Regions from separate parts of the Pseudomonas sp. 15C genome, predicted to be linked through region 2. Evidence: predicted binding sites of a transcription regulator. Region 2 holds the regulator's gene; each other region holds the start of a gene.

The links. Region 2 encodes sigma-54, which starts transcription at its own class of promoters, with help from an activator protein. Its sites were predicted from a motif close to ANTGGCATNNANNTTGCTNT; they were not measured.
Region 1: flgB (flagellar basal body rod protein FlgB) is a predicted target of sigma-54. The motif match lies at 4,416-4,435, and genes of this name have one in related genera.
Region 3: glnK (P-II family nitrogen regulator) is a predicted target of sigma-54. The motif match lies at 5,600-5,619, and genes of this name have one in related genera.

The regions. Positions count from the first base shown of each region.
Region 1 is NZ_JBUDGD010000080.1:1,138-7,640, reverse strand. Features, by position in the region: gene ACYYKW_RS24755 (flagellar brake protein) at 1-366, opposite strand, end outside; gene ACYYKW_RS24750 (flagella synthesis protein FlgN) at 455-922, opposite strand; gene flgM (flagellar biosynthesis anti-sigma factor FlgM) at 971-1,297, opposite strand; gene flgA (flagellar basal body P-ring formation chaperone FlgA) at 1,459-2,220, opposite strand; gene ACYYKW_RS24735 (chemotaxis protein CheV) at 2,303-3,235, shown strand; gene cheR (protein-glutamate O-methyltransferase CheR) at 3,282-4,109, shown strand; gene flgB (flagellar basal body rod protein FlgB) at 4,477-4,884, shown strand; gene flgC (flagellar basal body rod protein FlgC) at 4,888-5,322, shown strand; gene flgD (flagellar hook assembly protein FlgD) at 5,338-6,063, shown strand; gene flgE (flagellar hook protein FlgE) at 6,095-6,503, shown strand, end outside.
Region 2 is NZ_JBUDGD010000029.1:34,588-41,090, forward strand. Features, by position in the region: gene ACYYKW_RS16030 (superoxide dismutase) at 1-193, shown strand, start outside; gene ACYYKW_RS16035 (ZIP family metal transporter) at 224-1,117, shown strand; gene ACYYKW_RS16040 (HPr family phosphocarrier protein) at 1,153-1,428, opposite strand; gene rapZ (RNase adapter RapZ) at 1,444-2,301, opposite strand; gene ptsN (PTS IIA-like nitrogen regulatory protein PtsN) at 2,304-2,768, opposite strand; gene hpf (ribosome hibernation-promoting factor, HPF/YfiA family) at 2,780-3,088, opposite strand; gene ACYYKW_RS16060 (RNA polymerase factor sigma-54) at 3,162-4,655, opposite strand; gene lptB (LPS export ABC transporter ATP-binding protein) at 4,841-5,566, opposite strand; gene lptA (lipopolysaccharide transport periplasmic protein LptA) at 5,566-6,111, opposite strand; gene lptC (LPS export ABC transporter periplasmic protein LptC) at 6,098-6,503, opposite strand, start outside.
Region 3 is NZ_JBUDGD010000008.1:92,126-98,628, forward strand. Features, by position in the region: gene dapF (diaminopimelate epimerase) at 1-88, shown strand, start outside; gene ACYYKW_RS06955 (DUF484 family protein) at 102-827, shown strand; gene xerC (tyrosine recombinase XerC) at 830-1,729, shown strand; gene ACYYKW_RS06965 (HAD family hydrolase) at 1,726-2,433, shown strand; gene sutA (transcriptional regulator SutA) at 2,615-2,941, opposite strand; gene ACYYKW_RS06975 (secondary thiamine-phosphate synthase enzyme YjbQ) at 3,044-3,469, opposite strand; gene ACYYKW_RS06980 (ammonium transporter) at 3,685-5,022, opposite strand; gene glnK (P-II family nitrogen regulator) at 5,059-5,397, opposite strand; gene ACYYKW_RS06990 (accessory factor UbiK family protein) at 5,812-6,072, shown strand; gene ACYYKW_RS06995 (HigA family addiction module antitoxin) at 6,208-6,503, opposite strand, start outside.

The DNA.
Region 1 (6,503 bases), on a different contig from region 2:
GTAAACCACTTCGGTCGGCAGCTCGCCGGTATAGAAGCGATCGCCGTCGGATTCTTCGATATTCAGCGTGCCGTTGCATTCCCAGGCGATGCGTACGCCGTCATGAAAACCTTCAACCTTGAACGGCTCGCCGGCGAGCAGGAAGCGTTCGCCATCGCGCGGGATCATTTCGTCCAGAGCGATCGAGGCGCTGTCGCGGTCGACTTTGATCAGGTAGCTCTGGAAGCGTTGGCTGCGCTCGTGGAAGGTGATGATCAGCGGATCGTGGCTGTCCTGCAGCTGGCGCAGGTTGCTGGAGATTTCCAGTGGCGTGGTGAGCACCTTAGGGGGCTGCGGAGCATCATCCGCGCTGAGGGCGTTGGACACGGTTTATCAATCTCCAGACAAAATATGACGACTAGCCAGCATTTTGCCAGCATGTTCCGCGGGTTGATAGAGCTGGCGCATCAACGGCTCATGCCTGGCTGAGCGGACGCGGTTTGGCGGGCTTGGCAAAGGTGCCGCTGGCGTCGTACAACGCTGGCGGTTCGCCCCCGGTGAGGATTTTCAGCTGATTGGCCGTGGTGGCCTGCTGAATGCGGATCGACTGGCCATTCTTGACGTTGGCTGCCTGGCATTGGGCAATCAGGTCGGTCAGGGCGTCGCCCTGACGCAACAACTGCTCGCCAACGCTCGATTGCGCGGCCAGTTGTTGCAGGCCGTTGCGATCGGTCGGCAGATTGAGGCTGGCGAGAATTTCGCTGCGCTTGCGGCCATGCTGTTCCAGCAGAATGATCAACGCCTGCTTGCGCGCCAGAATTTCTTCCAGCAGGGGCATGTCACGACCGTGCAACGCGAGGGATTCGGTTTGCAGCAACTCCAGCAGTTCTTGCGCTGGAGCAAAGTCGTCGTCGATCAGTTGCAATAAAGTAGTGTCGTGCATGGCTGGCCTTGGGGTTTAAGCGTCCAAAAGCCTGGCGCCGGCAAAAGCCTAGCGCTGGGCTTCGAAGTTGAGCAGTTTGCTGGCTACACGGTTGCTGTCGACTTTATAGCTGCCATCGGCAATCGCGGCTTTCAACTCGGCCACACGGGCTTTGTCGACAGCAGGCTGATCGCGCAGCTTGTCAGTGACCTTCTGCAACTGTTGAGCCTCATTGCTGAGGTGTACCGATTCCCCGCTTTTGGCGGCATTGGCCTGTTCGGCCTGGGTATTCAGCGGCGCGGAGGGGCTGTTTTCAGCGCTTTCCTTGGCGTTGCTGGTACGTGTGCTGCCTGTCAGTGACGAGGAACTGTTCAAACGGCTGAAATCGATGACCATGATAAAAACCTCTGGGAATTTGGACGCTTGCCATGTTTTCGGCTATCCCATGAAAAACTTTAGGCACATTTTTCCAATGCGCCTGGCTGCATCGCGGCTTGTCCTGCTGCGACACAGTTTAGGGAAGCGGCGAGGTCGGCGCCAGTTTTCTCACAGGGCGTTCACATGGCCACTTCCACTTGTCCCGGCGCGGTGACCTGCGCCTTGATCACCCGTTGTGAATTGAGGTTTTTTACCCGGATCTGTTCTTTCAGGCCGCCGTTGGCCAGGGCTTCGCCCGGCATGCGCACGGCCAATGTCCCGCTGCGTGCGGTGATGATGACCTGATCGCCCTTGCGAATGACTTCCGCCTGCTCCAGATGAACCTGGGTGATGACCTGATCGGCGACCGTTGGTCGGGTCAATTTCTGCCCGATCGCTTCGTCTACCGAAGTCAGAAAGCCCTGATTGATCTGGCTGACGTCGCGCTCGCGCAAGGTCACGTCCTGCGGCTCGATAATGCCGGCGCGTTTGAGCGCACGCGTGGTCGTCACAATCTCGCGAAACAGCCGGACTTGAGCGGGTACGAACACCGTCCAGGGCGATGTACCCTCGCAGCGAACCTTCACCGTAACCCGACCCAAAGGACGTGCCGGACTCTCCAGCGTCGCTGTCAATTCCTTGTCGCACATCGGCATGCGCATGCGCGGGTCGAGCTGGTTGACTTCGATTTCATAACGGCCTTCGGTTTGACTGCTCGTCAGATAGTCTTCTACGGTGAACTCAAGAAAGCCCTGAGTGACGCCGATAAGCATGTCAGGCAAGGTAACCGCATCAGCATGGGCAGGACTGCCAAAGAACAAGCAGCAAATGGCGCACGCGCTGGCAAGCGCTCTGCGAAGAGGCGCTGTCAGGTGTCGGGAAAATGTCGTTTGAATGTTCATACGGGTTAAAAAGCAAGCGCCGTGCCGTTTAGCAATGAATGTGCGTCGCAACAACACTTGGCGTTGATGTAGGAGTCTGGGCATGGCGGGTGTAATGGATTCGGTGAACCAGCGCACGCAACTGGTAGGGCAGAATCGCCTGGAGCTGTTGTTGTTCCGTCTCGACGGTCAGCAGCTCTATGGCATCAACGTGTTCAAGGTACGGGAAGTGTTGCAATGCCCGTCGCTGACGTTGATGCCCAAGTCCAGTCCTGTGGTGTGCGGGGTGGCAAATATTCGCGGGGCGACCATTCCGATCCTCGATCTGGCAATGGCGACCGGTTCCGGAGCGTTGAAAGACAAGAACAGTCCGTTCGTGATCATCACGGAGTACAACACCAAGACCCAGGGTTTCCTGGTCCGCTCGGTGGAGCGCATCGTCAACATGAACTGGGAAGAGATCCATCCGCCGCCCAAGGGCACCGGTCGCGATCACTACCTGACAGCTGTGACTCGGGTCGACAATCAGTTAGTCGAAATCATCGACGTCGAAAAAGTGCTGGCGGAAGTCGCACCGACGCCGGAAGCGATTTCGGTAGGCGTGGTCGATGTCGAGACCCAGACCAAGGCGTTGTCGCTGCGGGTGTTGACGGTCGATGACTCGTCGGTGGCGCGCAAGCAGGTCACCCGTTGTCTGCAGACGATCGGCGTCGAAGTGGTGGCGCTGAACGACGGCAAGCAGGCGCTGGATTACCTGCGCAAGCTGGTCGACGAAGGCAAGAAACCGGAAGAAGAGTTCCTGATGATGATTTCCGACATCGAGATGCCGGAGATGGACGGGTACACCCTGACGGCGGAAATCCGCGGCGACGCACGCATGCAAAAGCTCCATATCATCCTGCATACTTCGTTGTCGGGGGTATTCAATCAGGCGATGGTCAAGAAGGTCGGCGCGGACGACTTCCTGGCCAAATTTCGTCCTGATGACCTGGCATCCCGGGTAGTCGACCGGATCAAAGCAGCAGATATCAGCTAGGGACCTACTGTCCCTGGTAGTCAACACGATTTAAGAGGCGGCACCATTGTCTACGGGTAATTTGGATTTCGAACAGTTCCGGGTCTTCCTGGAAAAGGCCTGTGGCATTTTGCTCGGTGAAAACAAGCAATATCTGGTCTCCAGCCGTCTCAACAAACTGATGGAGCAGCAAGGCATCAAGTCGCTGGGTGAGCTGGTGCAGCGCATCCAGACCCAGCCGCGCAGCGGTTTGCGCGAGCAGGTGGTCGATGCCATGACGACCAACGAAACCTTGTGGTTTCGCGACACCTATCCGTTTGAAGTGTTGAAGAACAAGGTCCTGCCGGAAGCGATCAAGGCCAGCCCCAACCAGCGCTTGCGCATCTGGTCGGCGGCCTGCTCGTCGGGTCAGGAACCGTACTCGCTGTCGATGTCGATCGACGAGTTCGAGCGCAGCAACCTCGGCCAGTTGAAGATGGGCGTGCAGATCGTTGCCACCGATCTGTCGGGCCTTATGCTCAACAACTGCAAGACCGGCGAGTACGACAGCCTGGCCATCGGCCGCGGTTTGTCGCCGGAACGTCTGCAACGCTACTTCGACCCGAAAGGGCCGGGGCGCTGGGTGGTCAAGGCACCGATCAAGAGCCGGGTGGAGTTTCGCTCGTTCAACCTGCTCGACAGCTATGCCGCGCTGGGCAAGTTCGACATCGTGTTCTGCCGCAACGTGCTGATCTACTTCTCTGCCGAAGTGAAGAAAGACATCCTGTTGCGCATTCACAGCACGTTGAAGCCGGGCGGGTATCTGTTCCTTGGCGCTTCCGAAGCGCTGAACGGCTTGCCGGACCATTACCAGATGGTCCAGTGCAGCCCGGGGATCATTTACAAGGCGAAGTGATTGCTGCGGCAATAGCAAAAACGGGAGCCCTCATGGGGCTCCCGTTTTTTTGTGCCTGCCGTAATTGTTCCTGACACCAATAACCCCTGTGGGAGCGGGCTTGCCCGCGATGGCGCCCTGTCAGTCGATATAAATTCACCAGATATACCGTCATCGCGGGCAAGCCCGCTCCCACAGGGTTCATGTAACCGGCTAGAGGCAACCAAGCGGCAGAAAAGCGGCATCTGGCGGAAGGCGGTTGCCGCTTTTCTGGCATTGCCGCTTTGCCGATCGCCCGCAAAGCCACGGAAACCGGGAGTTTTACACTCTGGCACGACGCTTGCTAAAGCTCAGTTACGAAAAATCCGGTCACCTGAAGGTTCCCGACATGAGCATCAGCTTCGACAAAGCGCTCGGCATTCACGAAAAGGCTTTGGGCTTCCGCGCCCAGCGTGCCGAAGTGCTGGCCAACAACATCGCCAACGCCGATACCCCGAACTACAAGGCGCGGGATCTGGACTTCTCGAAAGTACTCGAAGCCCAGAGCCAGAAAAACGCCAACGGCACCATCGCCCTCAACAAGACCAACAGCCGTCACATCGAAGCTGAAGGTCTGGGCAATGGCGACGAGTCGCTGATGTATCGCACGCCGATGCAGCCTTCGATCGACCAGAACACCGTGGACGCTCAACTGGAACAGTCCAACTACGCGGAAAACGCCGTCGGCTTCCAGGCCAGCTTCACCCTGCTCAACAGCAAATTCAAAGGGCTGGTGTCAGCCCTGCGCGGAGAGTAATCCATGTCCCTGTCCAGCGTTTTCAACATTGCCGGCAGCGGCATGAGCGCCCAGACCACGCGTCTGAACACCGTGGCCTCGAACATCGCCAACGCCGAGACCGTCTCGTCGAGCATCGACCAGACCTACCGCGCCCGTCACCCGGTGTTCGCCACCATGTTCCAGAGCGGCGGCAGCGATTCGCTGTTCCAGAACCAGGACGCGGCCGGTCAAGGTGTGCAGGTGCTCGGTGTGGTCGAAGACCAGAGCAACCTCGAAGCGCGTTACGAGCCGAATCACCCTGCGGCCGACGGCAAGGGCTACGTCTACTACCCGAACGTCAACGTGGTGGAAGAGATGGCTGACATGATTTCCGCGAGCCGTTCGTTCCAGACCAACGCCGAAATGATGAACACCGCCAAAACCATGATGCAGAAGGTGCTGACCCTCGGTCAGTAATAAGGGGCGACTGCCATGAGCGTTACCGATACCACCAGCTCCCTGAGCATGAATGACATCCTGTCGAACTCGTCGAAAAAGACCAGTTCGACCACCGATGGCATTGCTTCGGCGACCAACAGCAGCACCGGCGGGCAAGCGCTGGGCAAGGATGCGTTCCTGCAGTTGCTGGTGACCCAGCTGAAAAACCAGAACCCGCTCGACCCGCAGGACAACAGTGCATTCGTTGCCCAGCTGGCGCAGTTCAGCAGCCTCGAAGGCATCACCACGCTGAACTCCACCGTGAGTGGCCTGGCCGGCAACTACAACTCATCGCAGGCGCTGCAAGCGTCGTCGCTGGTTGGCCGTAACGTGATCGTGCAGACCAACACCGCACAGCTCGATGATCCGAGCAAAGGCCTGACCGGTTCGGTCACCGTGCCTTCGTCGATTGCCGGTGGCACCGTGACCATCACCGACAAGGACGGCAAGACCGTTCGCACCATCGATCTGGGCAGCCGCGCCGCTGGCGACGCGAGCTTCACCTGGGACGGCAAGGACACCGCTGGCACCGTGGTGCCGGTCGGTACTTACACCTTCAAGGCCAACGCACCGATCAACGGCGCCGCAACGGACCTGGCGACTTACCTGCCAGCGACCGTCAACAGCGTGACGATCAGCCAGACCGGCGGCGAGCTGATGCTCAACCTGGCCGGCAAGGGCACCGTCGCCCTGTCCAAAGTTCAAACCATTGGTATATAGAGCCGACTAACCCGGCATAAAGGAGTGGAATATGTCTTTCAATATCGGCCTTAGCGGTCTCTATGCAGCCAACAAGCAACTGGACGTGACCGGCAACAACATCGCCAACGTTGCCACCGCCGGTTTCAAATCCTCGCGCGCAGAATTCGAGGACGTGTATTCGTCGACTCGTCTGGGCAGCGGCAGCAAAGTCATCGGTAACGGCGTGCGCCTGGCCAACGTTTCCCAGCAGTTCACCCAGGGCGACATCAACAACACCGGCAACGTGTTGGACATGGGTATCAACGGTTCCGGTTTCTTCACCATGAGCAACAACGGTTCGGTGTCCTATACCCGTGCCGGTACCTTCAAGGTCGACAATGCCGGTTACATCACCAACACCGACTACACCTCGCGTCTGCAGGGTTACGGTGTGGATGCCAATGGCAAGATCATCAACG
Region 2 (6,503 bases):
ACTGATCGTCGAAAGCAGCGGCAATCAGGACAGCCCGCTGATGAACGGCAACACGCCGATTCTCGGTCTCGATGTCTGGGAGCACGCCTACTACCTGCGCTACCAGAACCGCCGCCCGGAATACATCAATGCATTTTACAACGTGATCAATTGGCCCGAAGTCGCGGCGCGCTATCAGGCCGCACTGGTTTAAGCCTTCTATAAAAAACATCCAGGGCAGATTATGGGCACGGAGACACTGGCGACTGGCAGTGGGCGAATGTTTCGTTACGCAGTGGGATCGCTGTTGCTGTTGGCGGGCATGACCTTGCTGGTCGCTCACGGGCTGCAATGGCTGAATCTGGAACCGCGCCTGCTGCGTGCATTGCAGGGCGGTGCTCTGTGCGCGCTCGGCACGGCGCTTGGCGCGGTGCCGGTGCTGGTCATCCGGCGGATGCCGCAGGCGCTCAGCGACACCTTGCTGGGGTTTGGCTCCGGGGTGATGCTGGCGGCAACCGCGTTTTCGCTGATCGTGCCGGGCATCGCGGCCGCCGAAGGTCTCGGTCTGACCCCTTGGGGCGCCAGTGGCCTGATCTGCTTCGGCATCCTGCTCGGCGCGTTTGGCCTGTATCTGGTCGATCGCAAGGTTTCCGGCGCTTCTCCTGAAATGCTCGTTGGCACCCTCGAGCGCCCGGTGATCCCGCCGCGGATCTGGCTGTTCGTTTTTGCCATCATTGCTCACAACATTCCGGAAGGCATGGCCGTCGGCGTGTCCGCCGGCGGCGGCATGCCGGATGCCGACAGCCTGGCCATGGGCATCGCTTTGCAGGATGTGCCGGAAGGTCTGGTGATCGCACTGGTATTGGTCGGGGCGGGGATGTCACGGGTGAGGGCGTTTCTGATCGGCGCGGCGTCAGGTCTCGTCGAACCGGTGTTTGCACTGCTTTGCGCGTGGCTGGTCAGCCTCGCGCAGATGTTGCTGCCATTGGGGCTGGCGCTGGCGGCCGGGGCGATGTTGCTGGTGGTGACCCACGAAGTGATCCCGGAGTCGCGACGCCATGGTCATGACAAACTCGCGAGTCTGGGTTTGCTGATCGGGTTTTGTCTGATGATGGTGATGGATACCGCGTTGGGTTGAGTTGTCGCGACGAGGAATGCTCCGTCGCAAAAGGCTTATTCACCCTCATCGAAGTAGTTGTTGATCAGCGCCACCAAGGCGTCCATGGCTTCCTCGGCTTGTTCGCCTTCGGTGCTCAAATGAATTTTGGTGCCCTTGCCTGCCGCGAGCATCATCATCGCCATGATGCTTTTACCATCGACCGTGGTCTCGGGTGTACGGCCTACTCTGATCGTAGTCTCCGGAAACTTGCCCGCCACGCCGACAAACTTGGCAGACGCTCGGGCATGCAAACCGAGTTTGTTGATGATTTCGATTTCACGAGCAGGCATCGCGGTGTGGATCCTTTAGGTGAGGTCGCGGTGGCGGACCTGGACGTTTTTCAAGGTTTTCTGCAGGGCCTGACCCAGACGTTCGGTCAGGTAGACGGAGCGGTGATGCCCGCCGGTACAGCCAATGGCAACGGTCACATAGGCGCGATTACTGGCAGCAAAGCGCGGCAGCCACTTGTGCAGGTAGGCGTAGATGTCCTGGTACATTTCCTCGACATCCGGCTGTTGCGCCAGATACTCGGCAACCGGTGCGTCGAGACCGGACTGCTCGCGCAACTCCGGCTTCCAGTACGGATTGGGCAGGCAGCGAACGTCGAAGACCAGATCCGCATCCACCGGCATGCCGCGCTTGAAACCGAATGATTCGACCAGAAACGCCGTACCCGGCTCAGGCTGATTCAGCAGGCGCAACTTCAAAGTGTCGCGCAGCTGGTACAGGTTGAGATGGGTGGTGTTGATCTTCAAGTCAGCCAGGTCGGCGATCGGGCCGAGCAGGGCGGTTTCATCGTGAATCGCCTCGGCCAGTGAACGATTGGCGTTGCTCAACGGATGGCGACGGCGCGTCTCGGAAAAACGCTTGAGCAGGGTCTCTTCGTCGGCGTCCAGGTACAGCACATCGCACTGGATATGCTTGGCACGCACCACTTCGAGCAATTCGGGGAAACGCGACAGATGACTCGGCAGATTGCGTGCATCGATCGACACCGCGACGAGCGGCTGCGCCAGTTCGGTGTGGATCAGCGCACGTTCGGCCAGTTCCGGCAGCAAACCGGCCGGGAGGTTGTCGATGCAGTAGTAGCCGTTGTCCTCAAGGACATTCAGCGCGGTACTCTTGCCCGAGCCCGAGCGGCCACTGACGATGATCAAGCGCATGATTAATGCCCGTTCTGCTCGTCCAGTACAACCTGGTACAAGGCTTCGTTGCTCGGTGCGCTGCGCAGTCTTTCACGCACTTCCTTGCGATCGAGCATGCTGGCGATCTGGCGCAGCAGTTCCAGGTGTGCATCGGTAGCAGCTTCCGGGACCAGCAGCACGAACAGCAGGTCTACCGGGGCGCCATCGATCGCGTCGAAATCGATCGGGGCTTCAAGGTGCATCAGCGCACTGATCGGGGCGTCGCAACCCTTGAGGCGGCAGTGGGGGATGGCGATGCCGTTGCCAAAACCGGTGGAACCGAGTTTTTCACGGGCGACCAACGCCTCGAAGACATCCTGCATCGCCAGATCCGGCACTTCGCGGTGGATCAGGTTGGCAATCTGTTCGAGGGCTTTTTTCTTGCTGCCGCCCGGCGCGTTCACTTGGGAACGGCCGGGGGTCAGGATGGTTTCAAGTCGGATCATGGATGAGGGTGTTAACGACCGGTCGCGCCCTGGAGGAGGCTCTGGGTCTTTTCCTTATGCTTTTTGAGTTGGCGATCCAGCTTGTCGGTCAGCAGGTCAATGGCGGCATACATGTCGTCGTGCTCGGCATTGGCGACTACTTCTCCGCCGGGAATATGCAACGTGGCTTCGATTTTCTGCTTGAGCTTCTCGACATTCAATATGACTTGCACGTTGGTGATCTTGTCGAAATGCCGCTCCAGCCGGTCGAGTTTCTCGCCGATGTAGGTGCGCAGAGGTTCGGTCACTTCCAGTTGGTGTCCACTGATGTTGACTTGCATACAGCTTCTCCTTCGTTGCCAGTGCATAAAGCGGCAGGCCGAAAAGCCTGCCACTGGAACGCTGTAACGTGGCTTACATCAACCGCTTGCGTTCGCTCGAAGGCGCGATTCCGAGGGATTCGCGGTACTTGGCGACGGTGCGGCGAGCCACCTGAATGCCTTGTGCCTCCAGTAAACCAGCGATCTTGCTGTCACTCAACGGCTTTTTCTGATTTTCCGCGGCAACCAGTTTCTTGATGATCGCGCGGATCGCCGTGGACGAGCATTCGCCGCCTTCGGAGGTACTCACGTGGCTGGAGAAAAAGTATTTCAGCTCATAAATACCGCGCGGGGTATGCATGAATTTTTGTGTGGTCACTCGGGAAATCGTCGATTCGTGCATGCCCACCGCCTCGGCGATGTCATGCAGGACCAGCGGTTTCATGGCTTCGTCGCCGTACTCCAGGAAGCCGCGCTGATGCTCGACGATCTGCGTGGCGACTTTCATCAGCGTTTCGTTGCGGCTCTGCAGGCTTTTGATGAACCAGCGAGCTTCCTGAAGCTGATTGCGCATGAAGGTGTTGTCGGCGCTGGTGTCGGCGCGTTTTACGAAACCGGCGTACTGAGCGTTGACGCGTAGACGCGGTACCGATTCCTGGTTCAGCTCGACCAGCCAGCGCTCGTTGTCCTTGCGCACGATGACGTCAGGTATGACGTATTCGGCTTCGGTGGACTCGATCTGCGAACCCGGTCGCGGATTGAGGCTCTGCACCAGTTCGATGACCTGGCGCAGCTCGTCTTCCTTGAGTTTCATGCGCCGCATCAGCTGACTGTAGTCGCGGCCGCCAAGCAGGTCGATATAGTCGCTGACCAGGCGTTTGGCCTCTGCCAGCCATGGCGTTTTTGCCGACAACTGGCGCAGTTGCAACAGCAGGCATTCGCTGAGGTTGCGTGCGCCGATGCCCGCGGGCTCGAACTGCTGGATGCGGTGCAGGACGGCTTCGATTTCGTCCAGTTCAATGTCCAGTTCCGGGTCGAAGGCGTCGAGGATTTCTTCGAGGGTTTCGTCCAGGTAGCCCTGATTGTTGATGCAATCGATCAGGGTCACGGCGATCAGGCGATCGGTGTCGGACATCGGTGCGAGGTTCAACTGCCAGAGCAAATGGCTCTGCAGGCTTTCGCCGACGGAAGTGCGGGTGGTGAAATCCCACTCGTCATCATCGCTGCTCGGCAGACTGCTGGCGCTGGTCTGGTAAACATCCTCCCAGGCCGTGTCTACCGGAAGCTCGTTGGGGATGCGCTCGCTCCATTCGCCATCGTCGAGATTGTCTACCGTCGGCGCGGCTTCCTGGTAAGAAGGTTCCTGAATGTCGGTGTTGGGCTTTTGCTCGACGTTGTCGGCCAGCGGATCGGAATTGTCGAAGTCGTCGCCTTCTTCCTGGCGTTCGAGCATCGGGTTGGATTCCAGAGCCTCCTGGATTTCCTGTTGCAGATCCAGGGTCGACAATTGGAGCAGGCGGATGGCCTGTTGCAGCTGCGGTGTCATCGTCAGCTGCTGGCCCATTCTCAAGACTAGCGATGGTTTCATGGCAGGGGCTTAACACCTTATTCGCCGGCGCTATGCGCCATCCACTACAGGGCGCCGAAGCGCCAAACTTAAGCAAATTATATGCCTGAAACTGAAGTGTTTGCCTAGAGCGCTGTAACAATTAAGCGCTATAAAAAACGGCTTGATCGATACAGCACCCGCGCAGCTTGTCGAACAGCTCGCGCTTACAGGCGGAACTCGTGACCCAGATACACTTCCTTCACCAGATCGTTGGCCAGGATAGTCTCGGCGTCACCTTCGGCGATCAATTGACCGTCGTTGACAATGTATGCGGTTTCGCAGATATCCAGCGTCTCGCGCACGTTGTGGTCGGTGATCAGCACACCGATGCCTTTGGCTTTGAGATGGTGAATGATCTGCTTGATGTCGCCAACCGAGATCGGGTCGACACCGGCGAACGGCTCGTCGAGCAGGATGAATTTCGGTGCGGTGGCCAGGGCGCGGGCGATTTCCACCCGGCGGCGCTCACCACCCGACAGGCTCATGCCGAGGTTGTCGCGAATGTGGCTGATGTGGAATTCCTGCAGCAGGCTCTCCAGCTCTTTGCGGCGACCGGCCTTGTCGAGTTCCTGACGGGTCTCGAGGATGGCCATGATGTTGTCGGCCACCGACAGTTTGCGGAAGATCGACGCTTCTTGCGGCAGATAGCCGATGCCGGCTTTGGCGCGGCCGTGCATTGGCTGGTGGCTGACGTCCAGATCGTCGATCAGCACGCGACCCTGATCGGCCTGCACCAGACCGACGATCATGTAGAAGCAGGTCGTCTTGCCGGCGCCGTTCGGGCCGAGCAGGCCGACGATCTGGCCGCTGTCGATCGACAGACTGACGTCCCGCACGACCTGGCGGCTTTTGTAGGCCTTGGCCAGGTGCTGAGCTTTCAGAGTTGCCATTACTGGGTTTTCTCGTCGGTTTTCTTCTTCGGCTGGATCACCATGTCGATGCGCGGACGCGCCTCGGTGACCTTGCTGCCGGTAGCGCGACCGGCGCTGGCGAGTTTCTTCACGGTGTCATAGACGATTTTCTCGCCTTGCGTCGTGTTGTTGTCCTTGTCGACCACTTTGGCTTTGTCGATCAGGACGACGCGATTCTGCGCGGCGTGGTACTGGATCGTCACGCCCCAGCCTTGTACAGGCTTGGTGTCGCCGGCGGTCTGCAGCTGTTCGAAGTAGGCCAGGTTGCCGACCGAAGTCACCACATCGATGTCACCGGCCTGAGTGCGGGTGATGGTCACCGTGTTGCCTTTAACGATCATCGAGCCCTGAGTGATGATCACATCACCTTTGTAGGTCGCGATGCCGTTCTTGTCGTCCAGTTGGGCGTCGTCGGCCTGAATGCGGATAGGTTGCTGCTGATCGTTCGGCAGAGCCCAGGCGCTCACGCTTCCCAGTGCTGCGCCCAGACTGAGCAAAATAGGGAGGGTTTTAACGAGCCTCATACTGTCCTCTTACGTTCGATTGCAGGTGTATCCTGCTGTCCTTCAGGTACGCTTTCATTCCGACGCCAGTCGACACACCGCCAGCGCCCTCGATTCTAACGGGTTGCGCGGTCTGCGCATATTCCTGCTGCGGGAACACGGTCATGCGGGTGCTGGTGATCAGGGTGTCGCGTTTCTTTTCGTCGGTGCGCTTCACGCGCACAGAGTCGATCAGTTCCACTTCGGTGCCGCCGGAATTCACTTCGCCGCGCTCACTGGTCACGTGCCACGGAAAGTCCGTGCCGCGATACATGTTCAGGTCGGGTTTGGTCACCAGCGTGATGTCGGTGGCCTTGACGTGTTCGGCCTTGTCCGAGGTCATCTCGTATTGCACCTTGCCGTCGGGCAGGTAC
Region 3 (6,503 bases), on a different contig from region 2:
TCTGTCCATCGAGTGGGCCGGCCCCGGCCAACCGGTGCTGATAACCGGTCCGGCAGTGCGTGTATACGAAGGACAAGTGCGTCTTTGAGTGAGCAGAAACCATGACCGATAAGCCTCAGGTACCCGCCCGACAGTCCGACGAATCCGCGTCCGCGAACCTGGAAGCGGCAGCAGTCGCCGCCTACCTGGAGGCTCATCCGGACTTCTTCGTCGAGCACGAAGAACTGCTGCCGGCCATGCGCATCCCGCACCGTCGCGGTGACACCGTGTCGCTGGTCGAACGGCAGATGACCATCCTGCGTGATCGCAATATCGAGATGCGTCACCGCCTCTCGCAGCTGATGGATGTTGCCCGCGATAACGATCGCCTGTTCGACAAGACCCGCCGGCTGATCCTCGCTCTGATGGACGCTTCCAGCCTGGAAGACGTAGTGATCAGCGTCGAAGACAGTCTGCGCCAGGATTTCCAGGTGCCGTTCGTCAGCCTGATCCTGCTCGGCGACAACCCGGCACCGGTCGGTCGCTGGGTCACTCACGCCGACGCGCAGGTCGCCATCGGCGGCCTGCTCACTGAAGGTAAAAGTGTCAGCGGCAGTCTGCGTGAACACGAGCTGGACTTCCTCTTTGGCGAAGAACAGCGCAAGCAGATAGGCTCGACTGCCGTGGTCGCGGTCAGCCATCAAGGCATCCACGGCATTCTGGCGATCGCCAGCCGTGATCCGCAGCATTACAAAAGCTCGGTCGGCACGCTGTTTCTCAGCTACATCGCCGAAGTCATGGGCCGCGTGCTGCCACGGGTCAACAGCTCCCTGCGTTCGGTACGCTGAACATGGAACGGCAACTGGACGCTTACTGCGAGCACCTGCGCAGTGAGCGGCAGGTGTCGCCGCACACGCTGTCGGCCTACCGCCGCGACCTCGATAAAGTCCTCGGCTGGTGCATCAAGCAGAACATCGGCAGCTGGACCGCGCTGGATATCCAGCGCCTGCGCAGCCTGATCGCTCGCCTGCATGCGCAGGGCCAGTCCTCGCGCAGCCTCGCCCGCCTGCTGTCGGCCGTACGCGGGCTCTATCACTACCTCAACCGTGAAGGCCTGTGCGATCACGACCCGGCCACGGGTCTGGCGCCACCGAAAGGCGAACGTCGCCTGCCAAAAACCCTGGATACCGACCGCGCGCTGCAACTGCTCGAAGGTGCCGTTGAAGATGATTTTCTGGCACGACGCGATCAGGCGATTCTCGAATTGTTTTACTCATCAGGCTTGCGCCTTTCCGAACTGACCGGTCTCAATCTCGATCAACTCGATCTGGCCGACGGCATGGTTCAGGTGCTCGGCAAGGGCAGTAAAACCCGTTTGCTGCCGGTGGGCAAAAAGGCCCGAGAAGCCATCGAACAGTGGCTGCCCCTACGGGCCATGACCAACCCGGCGGACGATGCCGTGTTCGTCAGCCAGCAAGGCCGGCGCCTTGGCCCGCGAGCGATTCAGGTGCGCGTCAAACTGGCTGGCGAGCGCGAACTGGGGCAGAACCTGCATCCGCACATGTTGCGGCATTCTTTCGCCAGCCACTTGCTCGAATCCTCGCAGGACCTGCGCGCGGTGCAAGAATTGCTCGGTCACTCCGACATCAAGACCACGCAGATCTACACCCACCTGGACTTCCAGCACCTGGCCGCGGTCTACGACAGTGCCCACCCCCGGGCCAAACGCATGAAAGGCGATGATTCATGAGCATTCAGTTGATCACCTTCGACCTCGACGACACCTTGTGGGATACCGCGCCGGTGATCGCCAGCGCCGAAACCGTCCTGCGTGAGTGGCTTGCCGAGCATGCAATGAATCTGGGCGCGGTGCCGGTCGAGCATTTGTGGTCGATTCGCGAACGCGTACTGAGCAGCGAGCCCGGGCTGAAACATCGCATCAGCGCCTTGCGCCGGCGCGTGCTGTTCCATGCGCTGGAAGAATCCGGTTACGCCCACGGCGAGGCGTCAGAGCTGGCGGACAAGGCCTTTGAAGTGTTCCTGCATGCGCGGCACCAGATCGAGGTATTCCCCGAAGTCCAACCGGTGCTGGAGATCCTCGCCAATCATTACGCGCTGGGCGTGATCACCAACGGCAATGCCGATGTGCGCCGGCTGGGGCTGGCGGATTTCTTCAAATTTGCCTTGTGCGCCGAAGATATTGGCATTGCCAAACCGGATGCGCGGCTGTTTCATGAAGCGTTGCAGCGCGGCGGCGTGGGTGCCGAGGCAGCGGTCCATATCGGCGATCATCCCGGCGATGACATTGCCGGTGCGCAGCAAGCAGGGTTGCGCGCGGTGTGGTTCAACCCGACGGGTAAGGTCTGGGAGGCGGAGCGCGCGCCGGACGCCGAGATTCGTAGCCTGACGGAATTGCCTGCCGTGCTCGCACGTTGGAATGCCCCCTCGAACTAACGCAGTTCCCCTGTAGGAGTGAGCCTGCTCGCGATAGCGGTGTATCAGATACATCTAATTGAATGTCACACCGCAATCTCGAGCAGGCTTCCCACAGGGGATTTGGTGGCCGCTCCATTTATTTCAGACATGAAAAAGCCCGCAGCGACGGCGGGCTTTTTCAGCAAGCGAGCGACACGCCTCAGATAGGGCGGCTGCCGTACTTGTTGTCCGGCTTCTTGGGCGGATCGGCGACCACATTGGCCTCCACCTCCTGCACCTTGCCACCGCGCGCAAGGAACTCTTCCATGGCCTTGGCCAGGGCATCGCGCTCCTTGTTCTTGGCTTCAATGCTCGGCAACTCATCCACCGACACCGCAGCCTTGGCTTTGCCTTTGGCAGCCGGGGCCGGCGTATCGTCACCGCCATCGTCTTCAGCAACGTCTTCCGCTGCTGCTTCCAGACCTTCTTCGGCCTCGTCTTCGTCGCCTACTTCGAGGTCGTCGTTTTCCAGATCATCGTCGCTCATGTTCTACCTCATGACTTGCGAAAAGCAGATTAGTTATAGACCAGCTTTGGCGACTGTCGAAAGTCGCCGGAAAAAAATCGGTAACCATTGATGACCAATGGTTCATGCCCCTTCACCGTGCAAGGTGGCGAGGACTTTACGGGCACCGCCATGATCACGGTGCTCGCCCAGATAAACGCCTTGCCAGGTTCCCAGTGCCAGGCGACCTGCCGAAACCGGCAGACTGATCTGGCAGCCAAGCACGCTGGCCTTGAAGTGCGCCGGGAGGTCGTCCAGGCCTTCGTCGTTATGCTCATAGCCGTCTGTTCCTTGTGGGATCAGACGATTGAAAAATCGTTCGAAGTCGCGACGTACCGCCGGATCGGCGTTCTCGTTGATGGTCAACGACGCCGAGGTATGCTGCAGCCACAAATGCAACAGACCGATCCGACACTTCCTGAGTTCAGGCAGGTTTTCGATCAGCTCATCCGTTACCAGATGAAAGCCCCGGGGCCGCGCCCGCAGGGTTATCAGAGTCTGTTGCCACATACAGTTCTCCGCAAGTTCGGGGCGCATTCTAGCGCGCTCTGGGAAAAAACAAAGGCCCTAATATTCCTGCAATCATGTAAGCCATTCGCCGGGTAAAAACGCCACGGGTAAACACGACCAAAGCTGTACGAAAAATCCTTTCAGCTGCTCTCACAGTGACAAATCGCGGACAAAAAAATGCCCGGCGAGCCGGGCAATTTTTTTCCTGCGCGTATTTACAGGTTGTAGCCGCGTTCGTTGTGCTGTGCCAGATCGAGGCCGACCGATTCTTCTTCCTCGGTCACGCGCAGACCCATCACCGCGTCCAGGACCTTGAGGATGATGAAGGTGACGATCGCGGTGTAGATCACCGTGAAGCCGACGCCTTTGATCTGAATCCAGACCTGTGCGCCGATGTCGGTCACGGTGCCGAAGCCGCCCAGTGCAGGCGCTGCAAACACACCGGTGAGGATCGCGCCGAGGATACCGCCGATACCGTGTACGCCGAACGCGTCCAGGGAATCGTCATAACCGAGTTTGCGCTTCAGGGTGGTGGCGCAGAAGAAGCACACCACGCCGGCCGCCAGACCGATCACCAGTGCGCCCATCGGGCCTACGGTGCCAGCGGCCGGAGTGATGGCGACCAGGCCGGCAACCACACCCGAGGCGATGCCCAGCGCGCTTGGCTTACCATGGGTGACCCATTCGGCAAACATCCAGCCCAGCGCCGCAGCGGCGGTGGCGATCTGAGTAACCAGCATTGCCATGCCGGCAGTGCCGTTGGCGGCCGCAGCGGAACCGGCGTTGAAGCCGAACCAGCCGACCCACAGCATGGCGGCGCCCATCAGCGTGTAACCGAGGTTGTGTGGAGCCATCGGCGTGGTCGGGAAGCCTTTGCGCTTGCCCAGCACCAGGCACGCCACCAGACCGGCGATACCGGCGTTGATGTGCACCACGGTGCCGCCCGCGAAGTCGAGTACGCCCCAGTCCCACATCAGGCCGCCGTTGCCGGACCAGACCATGTGCGCAATCGGTGCATAAACGAGGGTGAACCAGATGCCCATGAAGATCAGCATCGCGGAGAACTTCATGCGCTCGGCAAATGCACCGACGATCAGCGCCGGGGTGATGATCGCGAAGGTCATCTGGAAGGTGATGAACACCGCTTCAGGGAACAGCGCCGCCGGGCCGGTAATGCTCGAAGGCGTGACACCGGCGAGGAACGCCTTGCCCATGCCACCGAAGAACGAATTGAAGTTGACGACGCCCTGCTCCATGCCGGTGGTGTCGAACGCAATGCTGTAGCCATAAATGACCCACAGGATGCTGATCAGACCGGTAATGGCGAAGCACTGCATCATCACGGAAAGTATGTTTTTCGAGCGGACCATGCCGCCGTAGAACAGCGCCAGGCCAGGAATGGTCATGAACAGCACAAGGGCTGTCGAGGTGAGCATCCAGGCAGTGTCGCCGGAATTGAGGACTGGGGCTGCCACTTCGTCTGCCGCCATTGCAAGGCCGGGCATTACGATGGACAACAGGGCTCCTAGCCCTGCGAATTTACGCAGAGTCATATTGTTTTCTCCTGGGGCGTTGGGGTTTGTGGCGGCTTAGATCGCGTCGGTATCGGTTTCGCCGGTACGGATGCGGATCGCCTGTTCCAGATTGACCACGAAGATCTTGCCGTCACCGATCTTGCCGGTGTTGGCGGCCTTGGTTATCGCTTCGATAACCCGGTCCAGATCCTTGTCGTCGATGGCCACGTCGATTTTCACCTTGGGCAGAAAATCGACCACATATTCCGCGCCGCGATACAGCTCGGTGTGACCCTTCTGCCGGCCGAAACCTTTGACTTCAGTAACGGTAATGCCCTGCACGCCGATTTCGGACAGCGACTCGCGCACGTCGTCCAACTTGAACGGCTTGATGATGGCAGTGACTAGCTTCATGAAACTCTCTCCCGAATTGGTGGACTTGCCCCAGGAAAACAAACCCGACTCAAGTCTAAGCGCAGTGCCTGGCTTTGTAACGCATCGTCGGCCTTGCCTGCCCGACTGACGCCAGCTAACCGCATCCAGACGAAACTCCCCGCTCCGTCTGCCGCACTGCATTCGTCACAGCGACTGCATCAGTGCATGGGTCGAAGGTGACTAAGCAGAAACCTTGCCATCTCGCCAAAACCCTATGATTTCAGTCCCTTGGCCGCTACAGCAGACACTCTTGCGCAAACCGCCGTGCCGATACGCACAACAACGGTGCGCCGCCGTCCGTAGGCCTGCGCGAAAAGCGTGCATCTCTGACCACGGGATTGACTATAGACACTGCGTGATACACTGCCGCCCATTGTTTCCAGGACATCCACCATGCTCGCGCCCAAAGACTTCCTCGACGCCCTGAGCGGCACCGCCTCCCGCCTGTTCAGCGGCGACACCCCGCTGCCGAAAGCCGAAATCGAAAGCCAGTTCAAGATGCTGCTGCAAAGCGCCTTCAGCAAACTCGACCTGGTCAGCCGTGAAGAGTTTGATAGTCAGATGGTGGTGTTGGCCCGAACGCGTGCACGGCTTGAGAGCCTTGAAGCGAAAGTTGCCGAGATGGAAGCGAAGCTGGCGCCGCCTGCGGAATAATCCGCGCCCCCTAGGAGCTGCCGAAGGCTGCGACCAGATAGCAAAAAAGGCGTCCAAAGGACGCCTTACAAATGTTCTCTGAGAAAGAGTTACCGCAACTCTTGAGTTCCCACCCGTGCGACCTTGAATTCGGATTCAAGCGCAATGTGCCAGCCGTTCAACCTGATCACGGATGGAAGCTCCTTTCTCAATCTCAGCTTTTCGCAAATCATAAGTCGATTGCAGGTTCAGCCAAAACTCAGGGGTGGTGTCCAGGCAGATAGCAAGCCTTAACGCCATATCAGCGCTGACACCTCGCCGCTGTAGAACAATATCGTTCACCGTCGGAGTCGACACATTTAGTGCTCTCGCCAACGCAGCTGCTGTAAGACTCAAAGGCTCCAGATACTCTTCTTTGAGGATCTCACCGGGATGAACCGGACGCATACCAT